DNA from 2 places in the Variovorax cryoconiti genome. Region 2 is predicted to be linked to the other one. Evidence: predicted binding sites of a transcription regulator. Region 2 holds the regulator's gene; the other holds the start of a gene.
What was found. Region 2 encodes LexA, which represses DNA repair genes until DNA is damaged. Its sites were predicted from a motif close to ACTGTATNNNNATACAGT; they were not measured.
Positions count from the first base shown of each region.

Region 1: imuA (translesion DNA synthesis-associated protein ImuA) is a predicted target of LexA. The motif match lies at 2,020-2,037, and genes of this name have one in related genera.

Region 1 is NZ_JBPJZI010000015.1:27,293-31,132, reverse strand. Features, by position in the region: gene ACSFA2_RS24460 (Y-family DNA polymerase) at 1-1,212, opposite strand, end outside; gene imuA (translesion DNA synthesis-associated protein ImuA) at 1,181-2,002, opposite strand; gene ACSFA2_RS24450 (hypothetical protein) at 2,510-2,683, opposite strand; gene ACSFA2_RS24445 (LacI family DNA-binding transcriptional regulator) at 2,966-3,840, shown strand, end outside.
Region 2 is NZ_JBPJZI010000005.1:395,384-399,223, forward strand. Features, by position in the region: gene ACSFA2_RS15690 (hypothetical protein) at 1-684, shown strand, start outside; gene ACSFA2_RS15695 (D-2-hydroxyacid dehydrogenase family protein) at 701-1,708, opposite strand; gene ACSFA2_RS15700 (hypothetical protein) at 1,830-2,192, opposite strand; gene lexA (transcriptional repressor LexA) at 2,304-2,978, opposite strand; gene ACSFA2_RS15710 (asparaginase) at 3,049-3,840, shown strand, end outside.

The DNA of each region.
Region 1 (3,840 bases), on a different contig from region 2:
CGGGCCGACCAGGCTGCGCAGGCGGCCCTGGTACCAGGGATGGCCGTCGCGCATCTCCAGGGGCAGGGGTTCGCGCAGCAGCCAGGGCGGAAACAGCGCATCGGGCTGCTGGGCCACCGTGTCCGCGGACCTGGCAGGCTTCAACTTCACCGGTGGCGCCCCCTTGCGCAGCGCCGGCCGCCAGCCCTGCATGCCTTCGGGCCGGTGATCGGCCTGCGCCACCGGCACCAGCACCTCGCGTGCACCCAGCCGGGCGCTGAGCCGCTCGACCAGCTCGTGCAGCTTGTCGCCCTTGCGGTTGTCCTCGGGCAGGAAGCTGGTGCTGGCGCCGGCCCAGGGCGTGGTCTCGCTGGAGCGCAAGCGCAACCAGCTCGCGGGCGCGGCCAGTTGGGTGAGCGCGAGCCGCTCGTTCATCAGGCGGCGCAGGTGCGCCATGTCCTGCGTGGGCTCGGCGGTGCGCACGGTGATGTGCTGATGCGGCGGCAGGTTCACGCCGTTGTAGCGCTTGAGGTCCAGCGTCCATTCCAGTTCCAGCGCCAGCACGCCGCGCTGGCGCACGCGCAGCCACACCTGCAGCGCCGCCAGCAGCCGGTTGGCCGACCACATCAGCTCGTGCGCGTTCTCGGCCAGGGCAGGCAGCTCCAGCTTCTGCTCGAAGCTGTCGGGCAGTGTGAGCCAGGTGTGACGCTCGGGGCGCAGGCCCCAGGCCCTGTCGAGCGCCTCGCGCAGCGCCGCGCCGAAGCGCCGCGACAGCCCGCCGCGCGGCAGCGCTGCCACGTCGCCCCAGGTACGGCAACCCATGCGGGCCAGCACGTCGAGATGTTCGCGTGCGGCTGTCAGCGTGTGCAGGGGCAGGGCCGCCGGAATGTCGGTCGGCGGTTGCTGGCCGAGTGCGAACAGGCGCAGCCGCGCCAGCGCGACCAGGCTGGTGGCGCCCTGCGCTTTCTGGAGGCGGCTGCCGGGCACGGGGTTCCAGGCGGTCATCAGGCGCATCAGGGGCTGCAGGCCGCCCCACAGCCGTTCGCAGGCCGAGACCTCGAGCACCAGCGCCTCGTCGAGCCAGGCCACGCGCGGCGTGTAGCGCAATGCCCACCAGCCGAGGGCCTCGAGGGACAGCGGCAGTTCGGGGGCAGGCCGGACGGGCGCAGCGCCTTCCGAAGAAGGCACTGCGGCATTGTCTTCAGGCAGCCACCGCAAGGCGATCCACTGCATGGGTGCCCTCCTCTCTGCGCCTGCTGCGCACATCGAGGCGCACGACGGTCGCACCCTGGACAGGGGCGATCTGGAGGGCATTCTGCTGCTCGCGACGCTGGCGCCGCCACTGGCTGGCCGCCAGCAGCGCCACCATGCGTTCGCTGCGGGCCGGCAAGGTCAGCGGCTGTGCGAGCGGCGGGCCGCGGCGCTTGAGCAGGTGCACGTCCATCTGCCCGCCGTCGGCCACCACCAGTTGCAGGCGCAGCCGTGCCGGCGAGGCCGATTGCGCCACGGCCTCGGGCCGCATCACGAACAGCAGCGCCTCGTGCTGCGCGGCCGCCAGCTGCAGGCGGCGCAGCTCGCCCACCCGCGCTTGCGGCAGCCAGGCCATGACGGCCGCCACGTCGGCACAGCGCAAGGCCTGTTCGCAGGCCCACATCCGGGCCGCTGATGCGTCGCTGCGCACCCACAGGAGCGCCTCGGTGGGCAACCCACCGGCCGCCAAGGCCGGCCCGAAAGGCTCGTGCGGCGCACCAATCAGCACCACCGGCCCACCGCGCGTGGCCACGGCTCGGGCCAGCGCAGGCAGCAGCAATGGCCAAACATGCGCTTCGGGCCGGTCCTGCAGCAGTTCGGTCATGGCGCCCACCGGCCAGCCACCGCCGGGCAGTTCGGCGTCGAGCGCCGGATGACCGGTGGCCTCCACCTGCATGTCGGCCGCACCCAATTCGTCGCCGCGCCAGACATTGTGTCGGGCAGAGGCAAAGGAAAGAGATAAGGGGGACGAGGAAAGGGAAGGTTGGCCCATGGCGGAATCGACTGTTAACTGTATTTTTATACAGTATTCTGCCGATGGGCAACGCCTTTCTGGTGACAGCGCATGTCCGCTCAGCGGAGTCACCGTGACGTGGGCCGGCGTGCGCTCGTTCTTTTTGTCATCCGTCGCCGCCGAGCGTGCAATCCTTCACACATGCTGCCATGCGAGATCGCCAGAATCGAGCCATGACCGTACTGGCTGACCTCTCCGATGACGAACTTTTCAGCCGTGCGAGAAGGTGGCGGTCCGAAGCAATGAGAGGCAGCCTGCATGCCCGGGGCCACGCCCATGAGCACGAGGTCGAACTGCGGCGCCGGTCGGCCCGGACGATGCCGGCCCATGCGCCCGTCGAGGCCGCCCAGCGCCCGCTCAAGCGGTCGCTCTTTCAGTTCTGGCGGTCCTGAGAACTCACCTGCGCAGCACCTACCGCGTCAGGTCACGTCAAATGTCGACGCCGATCGACGCCATAGCGCACGCTCGAGGCGTGGCTGCCAGCGTTCAAGCGAACCCGTGGTCGCTGTCCGTCTCGGACGACTCGCACACCGCGCCCGTGGAGAACAGAAAGGTGCAGCCGCAGAGTGCGAACACCGCAAGAAGTGCGGTCGGACCCACGTACCGGACGAGCGCCACGGACACGCCCATGCTGAGCACATAAAGGAAAAGCTTGGTCATGGACCATGATGCAGCGGCGCCTTGGATTCGGGGGATGTCCCCAAGGGAAAGCACTACCCTCGAATTCCCGAAGACAGCCTTGCAAAAGTAGCCCGAAGGTTCTAGAGCAGTCGCCTTTCGTTACGCATGGCAACCTTTGGGCCTCCGAACGCCCCTCCGCGATCGCCTGCGGCACAGCGCCTGAGCGTCCACGCGCAGAGAAGGTCGGCAGGGCGACACTGGAGATAATGAAACGCCACGCTGGCGCCCTTCTCTATCGCCAACTTCCAGAGTGTTCCTTTCGTGATCCAACAGATTGTTCCCGGCCGTGCGGCCCGGCGCGGCAGCGGCGGCATCACGCTCAGCGACGTGTCCAAGCTGGCGGGCGTGTCGACCATCACCGTCTCGCGCGCGCTCAACACGCCCGACCTGGTGTCGCCGGACACGCGCGAGAAAGTGCGCGCAGCGGTCGAGCGCACCGGCTACGTGCCCAACCGCCTGGCGGGCGGCCTGGCGTCGAATCGCAGCCGGCTGGTCGCGGCGCTGGTGCCGACCATCGCCGGCCCGGTGTTCCTCGAAACCATCCAGGCGCTGACCGAGGCGCTGGACGAAGCCGGCTACCAGCTGATGCTCGGCCAGAGCGGCTACCACCACTCGCGTGAGGACGCGCTGATCGACGCCATCATCGGCCGCCGGCCCGACGGCATCGTGCTGACCGGCATCATGCATTCGGCCGAAGGCCGCCGTCGCCTGCTTGCCTCGGGCATCCCGGTGGTCGAGACCTGGGACCTGACGCCCACGCCGGTCGACATGCTGGTGGGCTTCTCGCACGAGAAGGTCGGTGCGGCCATCGCGCGCTTCCTGCATGGCAAGGGCTACCGGGACCCCGCGGTCGTCACCGGCGACGACCAGCGCGCCGAGCTCCGGCGCACCGGCTTCGAGCAGACGATGGCGAGCCTGGGCGTGCAGAAGGTGGCGGTGCACACCGTGCCGGCCCCCACCACCTTGGGCAGCGGCCGCAGCGCGCTGGCCGAGTTGCTCGCGACGCATCCGAAGACCGACGTGCTGGTCTGCAGCTCCGACGCGCTGGCGCATGGCGTGATCACCGAGGCGCATGCGCGCGGTCTGCGCGTGCCTGACAACCTGGGCGTGATGGGCTTCGGCGACCTCGCCTTCGC
Region 2 (3,840 bases):
TCGACCCTTGCGCGCATCGAAGCCCAGTGGCCGCGGCAAGGCACGCTGGGCCTCATCGAGGAACTGGTGTTCCGCAAGCCCGGCACGCGCGGCGACGAGAGCTTCGATCTCGCCGCGTACCGCGAATTGCTGCTGCTGTACTCGGTCGCGAAGGAAGTGATCGACCCGGACAGTGCGCCGCCGACGCCGATCACGCCGCTGTCCTTCCTCGATACGCACGAAGCGAAGCTCGAGCCGACCAGGCCGGCCGAACTGGACCGTGCGACCGAACAAGTCGGCCTGGCGGGGGGGGATCACAACGCGCCCGACGCGCCGCTGCCGTCGCTGTACGGCGCCATCGACGAGACGCTGTCGCACGACACGGTCATCGCCGCGCACCCTGGTGCGGCCAGCGCACGCCCGGCGGCGTCGACGTCGGCCTCACCAGACGAAGAAGAACAATGGACGCGCCCGATGTCGGTGAACGAGCGGCAGGAGCACCCCGATCAGAGCGCTGCCATGTCCTTCGACAACACTTCGCTCGAAACGCTTGAAACCCTGCCGGCTGAGCTCGAGCTGGAGAAGCGCCCGTCCTCGCCGCCGACCACCGACGACATGCCGTTGCCTGAATTGCGGCTCGATCTGGAACTGTTCGATCCGACCATCGAGGCCGAGATCGCGCCCCGGCCGCGCCGTCGGCGCTGAAACGGCGGCGACGCCCTCAGCGGCGAACCTGCAAGGCGCCGGGGTTCACGATGTTGGTGGGGTTGCCCTTGATGAAGCTCACCACGTTGTCGAAGGCCTGGCCGAAATACATCTCGTAGCTGTCCTGCTCGACGTAGCCGATGTGCGGCGTGCAGATGCAGTTCTCCAGACGCAGCAACGCATGACCCTGCAAGGGCGGTTCGCTTTCGAACACATCGATCGCGGCGATCCCGGGCCGCCCGCGGTTCAGGGCCGCCAGGAGGGCGTCGGGTTCGACCAGCTCGGCACGCGAGGTGTTCACGAACAGGGCGGTCGGCTTCATCCGCGACAGGTCTTCCAGCGTGACGATGCCGCGGGTGTCGTCGCTCATGCGCAGATGCACCGTGAGCACGTCGGCGGCGGCGAAGAAGGCCTCGCGGCTCGGAGCGACCTGGAAGCCTTCCGACCGGGCAAGGTTACGGCTCTGTTCGCGGCCCCAGATCACCACCTGCATGCCGAAGGCCTGGCCATAGCGCGCGACCAATTGGCCGATGCGGCCGTAGCCCCAGATGCACAGCGTCTTGCCCTTGAGCACCGAGCCCAGCCCGAAGTTCGGCGGCATCGAGGCCGACTTGAGGCCGGACTGCTGCCATGCGCCGTGCTTGAGGTTGCTGATGTACTGCGGGAGCCGTCGCATCGCCGCCATGATCAGTGCCCATGTCAGCTCGGCCGGCGCGAGCGGCGAGCCGCTGCCCTCGGCCACCGCCACGCCTTGCTCGCTGCAGGCCGTGACGTCGATGTGCTTGCCGACCCGGCCGGTCTGGGAAATGAGCTTGAGCTTGGGCAGCTTCTCGATCAGCTGCCGGGAAATCTGGCTGCGCTCACGGATCAGGACGATCACGTCGGCGTCTTTCAAACGCACCGACAGCTGACCGATGCCTTTGACCGTGTTGGTATAGACCTTCGCCGCGTAGGCATCGAGTTTGGCGGCGCATTGCAACTTGCGCACCGCATCCTGGTAGTCGTCGAGGATCACAATGTTCATGGCGTGCCATTGTGCCTCGCGTCACGCGAAAGCTCTCAGGGGCGCGCTACGGTGCGCGCATCGCGCCAGAGGTCAAGGCCTCTGCGCAGCACACGTGCAGGCGAGCGTGCCCGAATGCGGGTCAGTGCAGCGGACGCCCGCCGCGCACGGTGTCGGCCGCCTCGAGTGCCGCGAGGCGGTCGAGTTCGGCACACACGTCTGCCATCCGGCCGGAGATCACGACACGGCCGGCGCGCCGGTCCGGCTGTTGCGCGTCGACCGTGCGGACCACGCGCAGCGGCCGCGCCGCCACCGGTGGATGCGCGTGCCCCGGGGTGGTGGTGCCAGCGCGCTGCGCGCAGGCTGGCCGCACGGCCACATAGCGCAGGTCGGCGTGGGCGTCGAAACTGACGTCGCGGCGCACGCGGCGCTCCGGCATCCAGCGGTGGGCGAGCGACTGCAGCGGGGTGAGCAGATCGACGAAAGTGAGCAGAACGATTCCCATGCGAACTCCAAGGTCAGAGGTTGAACACAGGCAGGATTGCTTGATGGGACTGCGCCAGGGTGATGGCCTGATTGCCATACGCCCGCCACCTGTCGCAGCCCTTGCGATGCGTTACATCAGCATGGTGTTGCGGATCAGCCCGACGGCCAGGCCTTCGATCTCGAAGGGCTCGCCGGGCTGAACCACGATGGTCGGGTAGTCGGGGTTCTCGGCATGCAGCTCGATCACCTGCTTGTTGCGCTTGAGGCGCTTGACGGTCACTTCGTCGCCCAGGCGCGCGACCACGATCTGGCCGTTGCGCGCTTCCTTGGTGGACTGAACGGCAAGCAGGTCGCCGTCCATGATGCCGGCATCGCGCATCGACATGCCGCGCACCTTGAGCAGGTAGTCGGGCTGATGCTGGAACAAGGTGTTCTCGACGTAGTAGGTCTGGTCCACATGCTCCTGCGCGAGGATGGGCGAACCGGCTGCCACGCGGCCCACCAGCGGCAACGCCAGTTGGGCCATGCCCGGCAGCGAAAGCGAGAACTGGTTGTCGCGCGACTCGTTGAGCGAACGCAACGCATCGCCCTTGAGCCGAATGCCGCGGGACGTGCCGCTGAGCAGTTCGATCGCGCCCTTGCGTGCCAGCGCCTGCAGGTGTTCCTCCGCTGCATTGGCCGACTTGAAGCCCAGTTCGGCCGCGATTTCGGCGCGCGTCGGCGGCGCACCGGTCTGCGCGATGGTGCTGCGGATCAGGTCCAGAATCTGCTGCTGACGGGCGGTAAGCTTGACGGCGAACTGCATGTGAACTCCTTGGTGCTGGTTGGATATCCAGTACCTGTATTTTTAAACAGTTTTCCGGACTTTGCAATAGATGGTGAACAAAAGCGTCTCGGGTGCGCGTGGCGTGCTCGTTCTGGGCACGGGCGGCACGATCGCCGGTCGGGCGGCGTCCGCGTCCGACAACGTCGGCTACACGGCCGGCGAGGTCGGCGTCGACGTCCTGCTGCAGGGGCTCGATCTGCCCCCGGGCTTGCCGGTGTGGGCCGAGCAGGTCGCCCAGCTCGACAGCAAGGACATGGACTTCGAGGTCTGGCAGGCGCTCGTGGCCCGCTGCGCCGAGTCGCTGGCGCGCGACGATGTTTGCGGCCTCGTGATCACGCACGGCACCGACACGCTGGAGGAGACCGCGTTCTTCCTGCAGTCCGTGCTGAGCCCGACCAAGCCGGTGGTGCTCACCTGCGCGATGCGGCCGGCGAGTGCGCTGGTGCCCGACGGCCCGCAGAACCTGCGCGACGCGATCGGCCTCGCGGCCTGGCCGGGCGCGACGGGCGTGACGGTGGTGTGCGCCGGTGCCGTCCATCGGTCGCTCGACGTGCAGAAGGTGCACACCTACCGCCTGGACGCCTTCGATTCGGGCGACGCCGGGCCGCTGGGCTATATGGAAGAGGGCGCCCTTCGCCCCCTCCGTGCCTGGCCCGCGTTGGAGAGCGCTGCCGCAGCGCGCCTCGACGCCGTCATCGCGACCGAACCCTTCGCATGGCCCCGGGTCGAGATCCTGACCAGCCACGCAGGCGCGCAGGGGCTGCTGATCGATGCGCTCGTGCAGGCCCGGCGGTCCGGCGCTGCCCATGCGGTCGACGGCCTCGTGCTGGCGGCAACGGGC